3 regions of the Streptomyces sp. NPDC088794 genome follow, and region 1 is predicted to be linked to each of the others. Evidence: riboswitches for the same ligand, from Rfam matches in the RefSeq annotation. Region 1 holds a riboswitch; each other region holds the start of a gene.

The links. A riboswitch is a leader RNA that binds a small molecule or an ion and turns the genes downstream of it on or off. The one in region 1 is predicted to bind cobalamin.
Region 2: linked by a shared signal. The riboswitch ahead of ACIP6U_RS41370 (cobalamin biosynthesis protein) and the one ahead of ACIP6U_RS43945 (CoA-acylating methylmalonate-semialdehyde dehydrogenase) in region 1 are both predicted to bind cobalamin.
Region 3: linked by a shared signal. The riboswitch ahead of ACIP6U_RS04635 (ribonucleoside-diphosphate reductase subunit alpha) and the one ahead of ACIP6U_RS43945 (CoA-acylating methylmalonate-semialdehyde dehydrogenase) in region 1 are both predicted to bind cobalamin.

The regions. Positions count from the first base shown of each region.
Region 1 is NZ_JBIVKB010000023.1:98,618-104,037, forward strand. Features, by position in the region: gene ACIP6U_RS43935 (ABC transporter ATP-binding protein) at 1-618, shown strand, start outside; gene ACIP6U_RS43940 (ECF transporter S component) at 615-1,448, shown strand; cobalamin riboswitch at 1,504-1,685, shown strand; gene ACIP6U_RS43945 (CoA-acylating methylmalonate-semialdehyde dehydrogenase) at 1,909-3,432, shown strand; gene ACIP6U_RS43950 (acyl-CoA dehydrogenase family protein) at 3,438-4,586, shown strand; gene ACIP6U_RS43955 (enoyl-CoA hydratase/isomerase family protein) at 4,583-5,420, shown strand, end outside.
Region 2 is NZ_JBIVKB010000020.1:65,641-71,060, reverse strand. Features, by position in the region: gene cobN (cobaltochelatase subunit CobN) at 1-1,008, opposite strand, end outside; gene ACIP6U_RS41375 (cobyric acid synthase) at 1,005-2,516, opposite strand; gene ACIP6U_RS41370 (cobalamin biosynthesis protein) at 2,513-3,457, opposite strand; cobalamin riboswitch at 3,555-3,718, opposite strand; gene ACIP6U_RS41365 (hypothetical protein) at 3,797-4,018, opposite strand; gene ACIP6U_RS41360 (anion permease) at 4,052-5,299, opposite strand.
Region 3 is NZ_JBIVKB010000002.1:8,444-13,863, forward strand. Features, by position in the region: gene ACIP6U_RS04610 (carbon starvation CstA family protein) at 1-672, shown strand, start outside; gene ACIP6U_RS04615 (YbdD/YjiX family protein) at 656-844, shown strand; gene ACIP6U_RS04620 (DUF3311 domain-containing protein) at 1,026-1,280, shown strand; gene mctP (monocarboxylate uptake permease MctP) at 1,277-2,905, shown strand; gene ACIP6U_RS04630 (GNAT family N-acetyltransferase) at 2,979-3,485, shown strand; cobalamin riboswitch at 3,533-3,679, shown strand; gene ACIP6U_RS04635 (ribonucleoside-diphosphate reductase subunit alpha) at 3,802-5,420, shown strand, end outside.

The DNA of each region.
Region 1 (5,420 bases):
TCCGGTCCGCGTCGCGCCGGAACGGTCAAGGTCGCCGACGCCCCGGGGGATCCGCACGCGCTGTCCTCCGCCGAGGCCCGCCGGGCTGTCGGCCTGGTCCCGCAGACCCCCGCCGACCTGCTCTATCTCGAAAGCGTCAAACAGGAACTCGGCCAGGCCGACACCGAGTCGGCCGGCGGGGAGCCGGCCCGCGCCATCCTGGACCGGCTCGCGCCCGGCATCCCCGACGACACCCACCCGCGCGACCTGTCCGAGGGACAGAAGCTGGCACTCGTCCTGGCCATCCAACTCTCCGCCGCACCCCGAGTGCTGCTTCTCGACGAGCCGACACGCGGCCTCGACTACCGCGCAAAGACGGAACTCGTCCGGATCGTCGACGCGCTGGCCGCCGAGGGCCGGGCCGTCGTCATCGCCACCCACGACGTCGAGTTCGTCGCCCGCGCCGCCGACCGGGTCGTCGTCATGGCGGAGGGGGACATCGTCGCCGACGGGCCCACCGCCGAAGTCATCACGGCCTCACCGGTGTTCGCGCCGCAGACGGCGAAGATCCTCGCTCCGCTGCCGTTCCTGACCGTCGATCAGGTGCTCCCGCTGCTGGACGGGGACTCCGACCGATGACCGCACTCCGTACCTCCGCCCCGGCCATCCGGCTCACCGGCCGCGCCGGGATCGTGATGGCGCTCGCCGCGATCCTCGGCGTGGTCGCGTTCTTCTGGCCGTTCGTCGTCGCACCGGGCACCTTCGGCTCGAACTACGCACCCCCGCTCATCTTCGGCGTGCTGCTGGTACTCGTCCTGTGCGTCGTCCTCTCCGAGATCGCCGAGGGCGGTATCGACTCCAAGGCGCTCGCGATGCTCGGCGTCCTGTCCGCCGTCAACGCGGCGCTGCGTCCACTGGGCGCCGGCACCGCGGGCATCGAGACCGTCTTCTTCGTCCTCGTCCTCGCCGGACGCGTCTACGGGCCCGGCTTCGGCTTCGTCCTGGGGTGCACCTCGCTGTTCGCCTCCGCCCTCATCACCGGCGGGGTCGGGCCGTGGATGCCGTACCAGATGTTCGGTTGCGCGTTCGTCGGCATGCTCGCCGGCTTCCTCCCCAGAGCGAGCGGCCGACGCGAGGTACTGCTCCTCGCCGTCTACGGCTCGCTCTCCGGCTATCTCTTCGGCTTCCTGCTCAACCTCTCCTTCTGGCCGTTCTCCCTCGACCCGAACAACTCCATCGCCTATCTGCCCGGCCTGCCGTTCACCGAGCAGTGGCATCGCTACGTCGCCTTCGACATCGCCACGTCCCTCGGCTGGGACACAGGGCGGGCGGTCACCAACTTCCTCTGCATCCTGCTGGCGGGACCGGCCGTCCTCACGACGTTCCGCCGGGCCGCCCGCAAGGCCCGATTCCGGGCGCCGGTGCGTTTCGCCGCTCCCGCGCGAGCGGCCGATCCAGGCGACTCCTGAACGGAACCCGAATAGCCGCGCGGCCGTCGGCACTGGATTTACTAGGACGTCCAACTATATGCTCGTGCCCCAAGGTCCGCGGTGCAGGGAAGCCGGTGTGAAACCGGCACGGTCCCGCCACTGTGACCGGGGAGTTCGCCGTCGAGCAGGACGCCACTGACGAGCTGGATGTCGGGAAGGCGGACGGCGCGCGCTGATCCGGGAGTCAGGATACCGGCCGCGGTTTGTTCCGTGTTGTCCACGAGGATGGAGCAGACACGCATGGCACCGGTATGCGTTCACGATCCCGGCAGGGGCCCACTGCCTGTTGCCGAGTCTTTCCGGCATTCCACCGTCAGGACCTGACGGCCCTTCGCCATACGCGATCCTGCGCGGCCCCCCCCGCACGTGTGCGCTTTCGGCGTCCGTGCCGGTGGCGAGCGCGCCATTCCTGGACCCCACCTGACGAGAGCAGGCATCCATGGTCCACGCACAAGACCGCGCTCCCGTGCGCGAGTTGAGTCATTTCGTCGGCGGCAAGCACACCCCGGGAACCTCGGGGTCCTACGGCGATGTGTACGACCCGAACACCGGCGAGGTGCAGGCCCGCGTCCCGCTCGCGAGCCGCGCCGAGACCGAGGCCGTCATCGCCGACGCCACCGAGGCGCAGCGCGAGTGGGGTCAGTGGAACCCGCAGCGCCGCGCCCGCGTCTTCCTCCGCTTCCTCCAACTCGTCGAGGGGGAGCGGGACTCACTGGCCCGGCTCCTCTCCTCCGAGCACGGCAAGACCGTCGCCGACGCGCACGGCGACCTCCAGCGCGGCCTCGAAGTCGTCGAGTTCGCCGCCGGCATCCCGCACCTGCTCAAGGGCGAGTTCACCGACAACGCCGGCACGGGCATCGACGTCCACTCCCTGCGAGCCCCGCTCGGAGTCGTCGCCGGCATCACCCCCTTCAACTTCCCCGCGATGATCCCCCTGTGGAAGGCGGCGCCCGCGCTGGCCTGCGGCAACGCCTTCATCCTCAAGCCCTCCGAACGCGACCCTTCCGTTCCGCTCCGGCTCGCCGAACTCTTCCTGGAAGCGGGCCTGCCGCCCGGCGTCCTGAACGTCGTCCACGGCGGCAAGGAGACCGTCGACACCCTTCTCGAAGACCCCCGCGTCGAAGCCCTCGGTTTCGTCGGCTCCACCCCGATCGCCGCGTACGTCTATGCCACCGCCGCCGCGCACGGCAAGCGCGCCCAGTGCTTCGGGGGCGCCAAGAACCACATGATCGTCATGCCGGACGCCGACCTCGATCAGGCCGTGGACGCCCTGATCGGCGCGGGCAACGGCTCGGCGGGGGAGCGCTGCATGGCGATCTCCGTCGCCGTCCCGGTCGGCGAGGCCACCGCCGACGCGCTCGTGGCCCGACTGAAGGAGCGCATCGGGTCGCTGCGCATCGGCCGCAGCGACGACCCCGAGGCCGACTTCGGACCGCTGGTCGGCCGGGACGCCGTCGACCGGGTGCGCTCGTACGTCGACCTCGGCGTCGAGGAGGGCGCCGAACTCGTCGTTGACGGACGGGACTTCGTCCTGCCCGGCCACGAGGACGGCTTCTTCGCCGGAGCCTCCCTCTTCGACCGGGTCACCCCGGCCATGCGGATCTACCAGGAGGAGATCTTCGGCCCGGTCCTGTCCGTGGTCCGCGCCGCCGACTACGAGGAGGCCCTGCGCCTGCCCAGCGAGCACCTCTACGGCAACGGCGTCGCGATCTTCACCCGGGACGGCGACACCGCCCGCGACTTCACCCGGCGCGTGAACACCGGCATGGTCGGCGTCAACGTGCCCATCCCGGTGCCCGTCGCCTACCACACCTTCGGCGGCTGGAAACGGTCCGGCTTCGGCGACCTCAACCAGCACGGCCCGGATGCGATCCGCTTCTACACGCGTACGAAGACCGTCACTTCGCGCTGGCCCGCGGGGCTTCGCGAGGGCGCGAGCTTCACCATCCCGACGATGGGCTGAGCGCGATGACCACCACCTTGCTCACCGAGGACCAACAGGCCCTCGTCGAGGCGACGTTGGACTTCACCCAAGACCATCTCGCCCCGCACGCCGTGGACTGGGACCGGGACAAGCACTTCCCGCTCGACGTCCTGCGCAAGGCAGCCGGACTCGGCCTCGGCGGTGTCTACGTCCGTGAGGAGTCGGGCGGCTCAGGCCTGACCCGCGCCGACGGCGTCCTCGTCTTCGAGACCCTGGCCTCCGGCTGCCCGTCCATCGCGGGCTATCTCTCCATCCACAACATGGTCGCCTGGATGATCGACCACTACGGCGACGCGGCTCAGCGGGAACGCTGGCTGCCACGCCTCTGCGCGATGGAGGACCTGGCGAGCTACTGCCTGACCGAGCCGGGCGCCGGATCGGACGCGGCCGCGCTGCGCACCCGCGCGGTCCGCGACGGCGACCACTACGTCCTGACCGGAGTCAAGCAGTTCATCTCGGGCGCGGGCGCTTCCCAGGTGTACGTCGTCCTGGCCCGCACCGGCGGGAACGGCCCGCACGGTGTCTCCGCCTTCCTTGTCGACAAGGAGGATTCCGGCCTCTCCTTCGGCCCGAACGAGCGGAAGATGGGCTGGAACGCCCAGCCCACCCGACAGGTGGTCCTGGACGGGGTCCGGCTGCCCGCAGACCGGCTCCTCGGCCGCCAGGGCGAGGGCTTCCGCATCGCCATGAACGGACTCAACGGCGGCCGCCTCGGCATCGCCGCCTGCTCCCTCGGCGGCGCCCGCAGCGCCCTCGACCGCAGCCTCGTACACCTCGCGGACCGACAGGCGTTCGGCGGACGGCTCCTCGACGCCCAGGCACTCCAGTTCCGCCTCGCCGACATGGCGACCGAACTCGCCGCCGCCCGCGCACTGGTCCACCAGGCCGCCCAGGCCCTCGACCGCGGCGATCCGCAGGCCCCGTACCAGTGCGCGATGGCGAAGCGGTTCGCCACCGACACCGGCTACTCGGTGGCCGACCGCGCGCTCCAACTCCACGGCGGCTACGGCTACTTGAGCGAGTACGGCATCGAGAAGATCGTCCGTGACCTGCGGGTCCACCAGATCCTGGAAGGAACCAACGAGATCATGCGCGTCATCGTGGCCCGCGGCCTGACGGAGGCGTTCGGATGACCGGCGCCGAGCAATCCGTCCTGCTGCACACCGACGGCCGGGCGGCCCACATCACCCTCAACCGGCCCAAGTCCCTCAACGCCCTCGACCACACGATGGTGCGAAGCATCGACGCGGCTCTCACGGTGTGGGAGCAGGATCCCGCCATCGAGACGGTGGTCATCACCGGCGCGGGCGAGCGCGGCCTGTGCGCGGGGGGTGACATCCGGAGCATCCATGAGGACGCCCGCGACAGGGACGGCACCGCGTCGGCGGCGTTCTGGCGCGACGAGTACCACCTCAACGCTCGTATCGCCCGCTACCCCAAGCCCTACGTCGCGGTCATGGACGGGATCGTCATGGGCGGCGGCGTCGGCATCTCGGCCCACGGCAGCGTCCGGGTGGTCACCGAGCGGTCGCGGATCGCCATGCCGGAGACAGGTATCGGCTTCGTCCCCGATGTCGGCGGCACCTACCTGCTCGCACTCGCCCCGGGCGAACTGGGCACCCACCTCGCGCTGACGGGCGCGCAGATCGACGCCGGTGACGCCTTGCGGTGCGGACTCGCCGACCACTACGTCCCGTCCGCCTCGCTGCGACGCCTCGTCGACGACCTTGCCGACATCCCGGTGTGGGATGCCCTGGACCGTCACGCAGGGCCTTCGCCAGAGGGGCAGTTGGCCGACCGCCGGGAGTGGATCGACGCCTGCTACACCGCCGACACGGTCGAGGAGATCGTCCAGCGGCTGCTCGCCCACGGAGACCCGGCGGCCAAGGAGGCCGCGGAGACCCTGCTGGCCAAGTCACCCACCGCTCTCAAGGTCACTCTGGCCGCCTTGCGCCGCGCCCGTCGGC
Region 2 (5,420 bases), on a different contig from region 1:
GAAGACGAGCGCCAGCTTCTTGTCGGCGTTCGGCTTGTGCTTCAACTTCGCGTGCCGTACGGCGATTCCGGCGACCCGCGCGGCCCGCTCGGGGTCGGCGACGTACACCGGCACGTCGTCCGGACCCTGCTCCTTGAAGGAGAAGGGGACCGTGATCAGCCGTCCGTCGAACTCGGGGATCGCGACCTGCATCGCCGCGTCCATGGGGGAGAGGGCGGCGTCGGACTCGTCCCAGGCCGCGCGGGACGACGTAAGGCACAGTCCTTGCAGCACCGGCACGTTGAGATCGGCGAGGGCCCCGATGTCCCACGCCTCCTCGTCACCGCCGGCCGAGGCCTGCGAGGCGTGCGTGCCGCCCGCGGCGAGGACGGTGGCGATCAGCGCGTCGGACCTGCCGAGGATGTCGTACAGCCCAGAGTCCGCACCGCGCAGCGAACCGCAGTACACGGCAAGGGCGTTGGCGCCCTTCGCCTCGATCGCGTCGCACAGGGTGTCCACGAAGGCCGTGTTGCCGGAGAGGTGATGCGCCCGGTAGAAGAGCACGCCGACCGTCGGCCGGCCCTCGACGAAGGCACGCTCGCCGTGGACGCCGAACTCGGCCATCTTCCGCGGCTCTTCGAAGCCCTCGCCGGTGAGCAGGACGGTGTCGGAGAGGAACCGGGCCAGCTCGGCCAGGTTCTCCGGGCCGCCCTCGACGAGGTATCGCAGCGCCTCGGCCACCACACCGGCCGGCACCGACGACTCGGCCATCAACTCGGCGTCGGGGACGGTCTCCCCGCCGAGCAGCACGGTCGGGATCCCGGACGCCTTCAGCGCGGCGAGACCGTCCTCCCAGGCGCGCTTGCCGCCGAGCAGCCGCACGACGGCGACGTCCGCGCCCTCGACGAGCGCGGGCAACTCGCCCTCGACATCCACCCGGTTCGGGTTGCCGATCCGGTACCCGGCGCCGGCGGCACGCGCCGCCAGCAGATCCGTGTCGGCGGTCGACAACAACAACACTGTGCTCATGCGGGCGCTCCCGGTGGAATGAAAGGCAGTCCTTGCGGCGCGCCGGACTCGATGAGCCGCCACAGCGCGTCCGTGTCCGCGTGCTGTTCGATCAGGTCGCCGAGCCGGTCGAGCTGCTCCTCGCGCAGCGCGGCGAAGGAGGTGTCGGCGGCCGGCACGAACCGGCGCCCCGCGGCGGCCGCCACTTCGCGCAGGAACGCCCGCCGGAACCCGTCCGACTCCAGCGAGCCGTGCCAGTGGGTCCCCCAGGTCTGACCGACCCGGCAGCCGTCCAAGAAGGCCTCGCCGCCGGTCAGTCGGGCGACACCGTGATGGATCTCGTACCCCTCGACCGGCTCGCCGAGGGCTTCGCCCACCGGCCGGGTGAGGGTCTTCTCGCGCGCGAACCGCACCCGCAGGGGCAGCACCCCGAGCCCGTCCACGTGTCCGCGCCGGCTCTCGACCTCGTCCTCGATGTGCTCGCCGAGGACCTGGAAACCACCGCAGATACCGAGGATCGGCCGCTGCTCGGCGGCCCTGCGGACCAGGGCGTCGGCAAGTCCCCGCTCCCGCAGCCACTCCAGCGCCTTGACCGTCCCCCGGGTCCCCGGGATCACGACGAGATCGGCGTCGGCCAGCTCCTCGGGCCGGTCCACGAACCGCACCACGACGCCCGGTTCGGCGGCCAGCGCGTCCACGTCCGTGAAGTTGGACATGAGCGGGATCGCGCACACGGCGACGCGCAGCACGTCCTCGCCGACAGGCGGCGCGGTGTTGGATTCCCGCACGGTCCCGCGCAGCGAGATGCGCAGCCCGTCCTCCTCGTCGATCCCGAGGCCGTGCTGGAACGGCAGCACGCCGTACGTCCGCCGCCCGGTGAGGCCGAGCAGCATCTCCAACCCCGGTTCCAGCAGCGACACATCGCCACGGAACTTGTTGACGACGAACCCGGCGATCAGGGCCTGATCCTCCGGGCTGAGCAGCGCGACCGTCCCGAAGAAGGAGGCGAAGACGCCCCCGCGGTCGATGTCGCCCACCACGAGCACGGGCAGCCGCGCGTTGCGCGCGATCCCCATGTTCACGATGTCGGTCCGCCGCAGATTGATCTCGGCAGGACTGCCGGCCCCCTCACAGATCACCGCGTCATACGTGCCCCGCAACTCCGCGAGACAGTCGAGCACGGTCCCGAGCAACCGTTCCTGCCGCCCGCCGTGGTAGCCACGCGCACTCATTTCGCCCACGGGCCTGCCCATGAGCACGACCTGACTGCTCCGCTCGCCACCGGGCTTGAGCAGCACGGGATTCATCAGCGCGGTCGGCTCGATCCGACAGGCCTGCGCCTGCATGGCCTGCGCCCGCCCGATCTCCGCGCCCTCGCGCGTCACGAACGAGTTGAGGGACATGTTCTGCGCCTTGAACGGCGCGACCTTCACGCCCTGCCGCACCAGCCACCGGCAGATTCCGGCGGTGACGACACTCTTGCCGGCGTCCGAGGTGGTCCCGGCGACCAACAGCCCGCCGCCGCTCATGACTTGCGCCCCTTCGCGAGCAGCCGCCCGGCGACGCTCACGCCGAGCGCGAGCAGACCGACGCGCCGGGACAGCCGTACGGCCCGCTCGATGTCCTGTGTGACGACCGCGCGCCCCGAGGCGCCATTGAGGACGGGCCGGTGCTCGACTCGCCCTCCATAGGCCAGCGTTCCGCCCAGCCGCACCCCGAGCGCCCCCGCGAACGAGGCCTCCACGGGCCCGGCGTTGGGGCTCGGGTGCTTGCCGGCGTCGGCACGCCAGGCGCGTACCGCCCCGCGCGGATCGTCGCCCGCCACGGTCGCGAGGACGGCGGTGAGCCGCGCCCCCGGCCAGCCGGCCACGTCGTCGAGGCGGGCCGAAGCCCAGCCGTAGCGGCGGTACTTGGGCGACTTGTGCCCGACCATGGCGTCGAGGGTGTTCACGGCCCGGAAGCCGACCAGGCCCGGCACGCCCGCCACCGCACCCCACACCAGCGCGCCCACCACCGCGTCGGAGGTGTTCTCGGCGACGGACTCGACGACGGCCCGGGCGATCCCGTCGGCGTCGAGGGCCTGGGGGTCGCGCCCGCAGAGGTGGGGCAGCCGGGCCCGCGCGCTCTCGATGTCCCCGGCCGCCAGCGCCTGCCCGATGGCCCCCGCCTCACGGGCGAGGGAGGTGCCGCCGACGACGGCCCAGGTGGCGGCGGCGGTCAGCGCGACGGAGGCGGTACGGGAGGGGCGTACGGCGGACGTTGCCGCGGCGGCGAGGGCGACGGCGCCGCCCGCGCACACGGCGGTGTGCAGGGCGCCCCAGCCGCGGTGGTCGCGCCACAGCACCCGCTCCACGGCGCCCGCGGCCCGGCCGAACGCGGCGACCGGATGGCCGCGGCGCGGATCGCCGAGCAGATGGTCACCGAGGAGGCCGGCGGCGGCGCCGTACGCGAAGACGCGATCGGCACGCATCGGCTCAGCCGGCCGTCGGGTCGGGCAGAGCTCGGGTGATGGACCTCAACAGGCGGCCGCGCATGGCGAATTGTCCTCACTCAGGGTGTCCGCGCCCTGGTTCGAAGAGAGCGACGGCGAGAGTTCCTGGCTCCCGGGACTACCTACCCCGGTGACAGTGGCGGGACCGCGCCGGAATCACACCGGCTTCCTCTCTTGCCGCCGTACTTGGCCCCGGCAGTCCACCACGGGCCTGGAAGAACCGTCAACTTGCCGCTGACCTGCGACGGGAGAGTGTGCTGAGGCCCACACAGGGCCCGTCGGAGGTCGGCGGACGATAGGTCGAGGAACGTGCGGGGATCAGGCGACGATCAGCGAGATCCCGTACGCCACAGCCGCCGCGCACGCCGCGAAGCAGACGTAGGCGCCGGTCACCGCGAGGGTGGCCGAGCCGCCCTGGGCCGTCGCCTTCTCCTGGCGGGACAGGCCCGCGACGCCGAGGGTGAACAGGGCCACGAGGCCCACGGTGACCACGAGGCTGACGCCGAAGACGGAGCCGAGGGCCGCCCAGTCGATGTGCATGCTGGTGATTCCTTCGTTACCGGTGGGCGGGGATCAGAGAGCGGGGGCGGCCGACGGGGCGGCCGGATCGGCCGCGGGGGTCGTGGGCGCCGGGATGGTGGCCGTCAGGTCGTCGGTGACCGGGCCCGCGGGAGGCGGGGTCACGGCGGCGATCGCCGTGGTCACCACGCCGGGCGGCTCCTCGGTCTCGTTGACGTTGCTGTGGTCGACGACCTCGCGGCGGGAGAGCTTCCAGATGGCCGCGCTGGAGGCGATCAGGAAGACGGCGACGACCGCCGTGCCCCAGTCGCCCAGGTCGGTGACGGACTCGGCGAGCGCGCCCACCAGGGCGGCGGCCGGCAGGGTCAGGCCCCAGGCGACGAACATGCGGGTCGCCGTCGACCAGCGGACCACGCCGCCCTTGCGGCCGAGGCCCGCGCCCATCACCGAGCCGGAGACGACGTGCGTGGTGGAGAGGGAGAAGCCGAGGTGCGAGGAGGCCAGGATGGCGGTCGCCGCGCTGGTCTGGGCGGCGAAGCCCTGCTGCGGCTGAAGCTCGGTCAGGCCCTTGCCCATGGTGCGGATGATGCGCCAGCCGCCCAGGTAGGTGCCCAGCGCGATGGCGAGACCGGCGGAGAGGATGACCCAGGTGGGCGGGTCGGAGTCGGGGGCGACGGCGCCGCCGGCGACCAGGGCGAGGGTGATGATGCCCATCGTCTTCTGCGCGTCGTTGGTGCCGTGGGCCAGCGAGACCAGTCCGGCGGAGGCGATCTGGCCGGCGCGGTAGCCCTTCGCGGCGGCCTTGCCGTCGGCCTTCCTGCCGAGCCGGTAGGACAGGCGGGTCGCGAGCAGCGCGGCGACACCGGCCACGATCGGGGCGGCGACCGCCGGCAGCAGCACCTTGGTGACGAGCGCGTCGCCGTGCACCGCACCGGTGCCGGCCGAGGCGATGGTGGCGCCGATCAGACCGCCCATCAGGGCGTGCGAGGAACTGGACGGCAGTCCGACGAGCCAGGTCACCAGGTTCCACAGGATCGCGCCGACCAGGGCGGCGAAGATGACCTCGGGACGGATGCCGGTCTCGTCGACGAGACCCTTGGAGATCGTGTTGGCGACCTCGACGGAGAGGAAGGCGCCCACCAGGTTGAGCGCGGCGGACATCGCCACCGCCACCTTGGGCTTGAGCGCACCGGTCGAGATGGTGGTGGCCATCGCGTTGGCGGTGTCGTGAAAACCGTTCGTAAAATCGAACGCGAGAGCGGTTACGACCACAATCGCGAGGATCAGCGAGAAGTTTTCCATTTACCCAGGCAATCGTTCGAGGTCATCGGCCAATTGAACGTAGGCAACCTGAATGAACGGAAAGTGAACTGAGGGGGGCTTCGTGGTGTATGAAACGGGGGGTCGCCGCACCGATCCGTCC
Region 3 (5,420 bases), on a different contig from region 1:
TTCATGCTCCAGGACATGCTCGGCAACGTCATCAGGCCCTTCAAGAACGTGAGTTGGAAGCCCGGCCTGGCCATCACCAGCGCGATCGTGTGCGCGCTGTGGGGCTACTTCCTGTGGGTCGGCGTCCACGAACCCCTCGGCGGGATCAACCAGCTCTTCCCGATCTTCGGCATCTCCAACCAGCTCCTGGCCGCGGTCGCCCTCGCCGTCTGCACGACCCTCCTGGTCAAGTCCGGCCGCCTCAAGTGGGCCTGGATCACCGGGATCCCGCTCGCCTGGGACGCCACGGTCACGCTGACGGCGAGCTGGCAGAAGGTCTTCTCCAGCGACCCGCGGGTCGGCTTCTTCAAGCAGCGCCAGGTCTTCCAGGACGCCATCGACTCCGGCAAGGTGCTGCCGCCCGCCAAGACCATGGACGACATGCACACCGTGGTCACCAACTCCACGGTGGACGGCGTCCTCACCGCCGTCCTCGCGGTCCTGATCATCGTCGTGATCGCGGACGCGGCCCGCGTCTGCGTCCGCCATGTCCGCCGCCCGGCCCTGTCCACGCTGAGCGAGTCCCCGTACGTCGAGTCCAAGCTCACCGCGCCGGCCGGCCTGTTCCCGACCCGGACCGAGAAGGAGGAGGAACGCCGTGCGGCCGTCGGTACCGCTGCGCCGGGCGATTAGAGGAGTGCGCTGGTACGTGCGTGAGCTGACCGACGAGTCGGCCTACGACCGGTACGTCACGCACGTCCGCAAGGACCATCCGGACGCGGCGGTGCCGTCCCGGCGCGAGTTCGAGCGAATGCGCACGGACCGTCAGGAGGCGGACCCCCGGCAGGGCTTCCGCTGCTGCTGAGGGGCCTCCGCGGGCCTCGTAAGGCCCCCTGTTGGGCCATCTGTCGGGCCTTCACAGAATCGACATACCGATATGCGGACGAGGTCTTCCGCATCCGTGACACCGTGACCTACATTGCCTGCGCGTTACCCAGGTGATCACAGGCGATCCCTGGTAGCCAGTGAGGGGACGGAGCCGCGGAATGTCAGAAGTGCCCGAAGTGAAACCACCGGTGGTGACACCGGTCCGCGTGGTGATCGCCCTCTGCCTGATCGCCCCGTTCGTGGCGATGCTCTGGGTCGGCTCCTACGCCAAGACCGACCCGACGTTCATCGGCATCCCCTTCTTCTACTGGTACCAGATGCTGTGGGTGCTGATCTCCACCGCGCTGACCATGACCGCGTACCAGCTGTGGCAGCGTGACCAGCGCGCCCGCACGAAGGGTGCCGCCAAGTGAACGACGGCGTGAACGGCGTAGCGCTCGCCGTCTTCATCTTCTTCTTCGTGGCCGTCACGGTCGTCGGCTTCCTGGCGGCCCGCTGGCGCCGGGCCGAGAACGAGGCCAGCCTCGACGAATGGGGCCTGGGCGGACGGTCGTTCGGCACCTGGGTCACCTGGTTCCTGCTCGGCGGCGACCTCTACACGGCGTATACGTTCGTGGCGGTCCCGGCGGCGATCTACGCGGCCGGCGCGGCCGGCTTCTTCGCGGTGCCGTACACGATCCTCGTCTACCCGCTGATCTTCACCTTCCTGCCCCGCCTCTGGTCGGTCTCGCACAAGCACGGCTATGTGACGACGTCCGACTTCGTGCGCGGCCGGTTCGGCTCGAAGGGCCTCTCGCTCGCGGTGGCCGTCACCGGCATCCTCGCGACGATGCCGTACATCGCGCTCCAACTCGTCGGCATCCAGGCAGTGCTGGACGTGATGGGCGTCGGCGGCGGTGACGACACCAACTGGTTCGTGAAGGACCTCCCGCTGCTGATCGCCTTCGGCGTACTCGCGGCGTACACCTACTCCTCGGGACTGCGCGCGCCCGCGCTGATCGCGTTCGTGAAGGACACGCTGATCTACATCGTCATCGCGGTGGCGATCATCTACATCCCGATCAAACTGGGCGGTTTCGACGACATCTTCGCCAAGGCCGGCGAGGCGTTCGCGCAGACCAACCCGGCGACCGGCAAGCCGCGCGGCGCCCTCGCACCGGCCGAGGCGGGTCAATGGACGTACGCCACCCTGGCGTTGGGCTCCGCGCTCGCGCTCTTCATGTACCCGCACTCGATCACCGCGACGCTCTCCTCCAGGAGCCGTGAGGTGATCCGCCGCAACACCACGATCCTGCCGCTGTATTCACTGATGCTCGGCCTGCTGGCGCTGCTCGGGTTCATGGCCATCGCGGCCGGAGTGAAGGTCAGCAACGGGCAGTTGGCGATCCCGCAGCTGTTCGAGGACATGTTCCCGGACTGGTTCGCGGGCGTGGCCTTCGCGGCGATCGGCATCGGCGCGCTGGTGCCCGCGGCCATCATGTCCATCGCGGCCGCGAACCTCTTCACCCGCAACATCTACAAGGACTTCATCAAGCCGGACGCCACACCGGAACAGGAGACCAAGGTCTCCAAGCTGGTGTCCCTGCTGGTGAAGGTCGGCGCCCTGGTCTTCGTCCTGACGATGGACAAGACGGTCGCCATCAACTTCCAGCTCCTCGGCGGCATCTGGATCCTCCAGACCTTCCCGGCCCTGGTCGGCGGCCTGTTCACCCGCTGGTTCCACCGCTGGGCCCTGCTCGCCGGCTGGGCGGTCGGCATGATCTACGGCACGGCCGCCGCGTACGGCGTCGCCTCCCCGACCCAGAAGCACTTCGGCGGCTCCTCCAAGGAGATCCCCGGCATCGGCGAGATCGGCTACATCGGCCTCACCGCGTTCGTCCTGAACGTCGTCGTCACGGTGGTCCTGACCTTCGTCCTGAAGGCACTGAAGGCCCCGGAGGGCGTCGACGAGACGCAGCCGGGCGACTACACGGCGGACGCGGGCGACCCGGGCGTGGAGGTGGAACTGCCGCCGGCCACGGCGGGGACCTCGCACTAGGCACTCCTGCTCAACGGGCCGCCGGAGAAAATCCGGCGGCCCGTTGTCGTACCCGTCGGGCACACTCGCCTGCATGGACATCGTGATCCGGGCAGCGCACCCCACCGAATACGAGACCCTCGGCGAGATCACCGCCCAGGCCTACCTCCAGGACGACCTGCTGACCTTCGGAGAGAGCGACTGGTACCTCGGCGAGCTCAGAGACGTGGCCAATCGGGCGGCCGTCGCCGACGTGCTGGTCGCCACGGACAGGGACCGGATCCTCGGCGGGGTCACCTTCGTCACCGCCGGCACGCACATGGCCGAGCGGGCCGGCCCCACCGAGGCCGAGATCCGCATGCTCGCCGTCGACCGGGCGGCCCGCGGCCGGGGCGCGGGCGAGGCACTCGTCCGCGCCTGCGTCGACCGCGCACGAGCCGCCGAGGACTGCACCGGCATCGTCCTGTCCACCCAGCCGACCATGCGCGCCGCCCACCGCATCTACGAACGCCTCGGCTTCGTCCGCGTCCCGGAACGGGACTGGAACCCCATTCCGGAGGCCGGCGACTTCGTGCTGCTCACCTATCAGTTGACGTTCTGACACGCTCCGAAGTCGGCGCGCGACACAACATCTAGGGGTGCTCCTACAACCCAGCACAAGATGTATGCTCATGCTCGCTGTCGTCGCAGGGGAATCCGGTGCGAATCCGGAACTGTCCCGCAACGGTGTACTCATGCGTGTTCGCACATGTATGGGCGTCAGTCCGAGGACCTGCCGACAGCGCGCCCGACCAAGCCGGTCGGGTGCCATGACGTCCGGGCCTCGTGGAATGGGCCGGGGACGCGACGCCGTCGTGCGCTCGTGGCTGCCCCCTGCCCTCCGCCTGGCCCCCGTGCCCAGCGAGGGAGAGCCCCACGTGACCATCGCGCCAGCCGACCCGGCTTCAGTCACCGCGCCGGAGACCGACGGCCCCGGTACCGCGTTGCTGCGGATCCTGACCGAGTTGACCGCCGACCTCCCCGACGCCGACCCCGGCCGGGTCGCCGCCGCCGCGTTGCGCGGCCGGTCCGCGCAGGCCGACGAGGCCGAACTGCGCGAGCTGGCCACGGAGGCCGCCGCCGGTCTCATCTCGGAGGACCCCGCCTACTCGCAGGTCGCCGCCCGGCTGCTGACCATCTCGATCCGCGCCGAGGCCGCCTCGCAGGGCGTCACCTCGTTCACCGAGTCGGTCCTCGTCGGCCACCGCGAGGGCCTCATCGCCGACCGCACCGCCGAGTTCGTCCGCGTCCACGCGGCCCGCCTCGACGAACTGATCGACCGCACCGCCGACGACCGCTTCGGCTACTTCGGCCTGCGCACCCTGCACAGCCGCTACCTGCTGCGCCACCCCATCACCCGCAAGGTCGTCGAGACCCCCCAGCACTTCATGCTGCGCGTCGCCGCCGGCCTCGCGGAGGACGACAGCACCCGCGCCCTGGACGAAGTCGCCTCGCTCTACCGCCTGATGAGCCGGCTGGACTACCTCCCCTCCTCCCCCACGCTCTTCAACTCCGGCACCCGGCACCCCCAGATGTCGTCCTGCTACCTCCTCGACTCCCCGATGGACGAGCTGGACTCCATCTACGACCGCTACCACCAGGTCGCCCGCCTCTCCAAGCACGCCGGCGGCATCGGCATCGCCTACTCCCGCATCCGCTCCCGGGGTTCACTGATCCGCGGCACCAACGGGCACTCCAACGGCATCGTCCCGTTCCTCAAGACGCTGGACGCCTCCGTCGCCGCCGTGAACCAGGGCGGCCGGCGCAAGGGCGCGGCCGCGGTCTACCTGGAGACCTGGCACTCCGACATCGAGGAGTTCCTGGAGCTGCGGGACAACACCGGTGAGGACGCCCGCCGTACGCACAACCTGAACCTCGCGCACTGGATCCCGGACGAGTTCATGCGCCGGGTCAACGAGGACGGCGTCTGGTCGCTCTTCTCCCCCGCCGACGTGCCCGAACTCGTCGACCTGTGGGGCGCGGAGTTCGACGCCGCGTACCGCAAGGCCGAGGCCGCCGGGCTCGCCCGCAAGACCATCCCGGCCCGCGACCTCTACGGCCGCATGATGCGCACCCTCGCGCAGACCGGCAATGGCTGGCTGACCTTCAAGGACGCCGCCAACCGCACCGCCAACCAGACCGCCGAGCCGGGCCACACGGTCCACTCCTCCAACCTCTGCACGGAGATCCTGGAGGTCACGGACGACGGCGAGACCGCGGTCTGCAACCTGGGCTCGGTCAGCCTCGGCGCCTTCGTGGTCGGCCGGGACATCGACTGGGACCGGCTGGACGAGACCGTCCGCACGGCCGTCACCTTCCTCGACCGGGTCGTCGACATCAACTTCTACCCGACCGAGCAGGCGGGCCGCTCCAACGCGAAATGGCGTCCCGTCGGCCTCGGTGCCATGGGCCTCCAGGACGTCTTCTTCAAACTCCGCCTGCCCTTCGACTCCCCCGAGGCCAAGGCCCTCTCCACCCGCATCGCCGAGCGCATCAT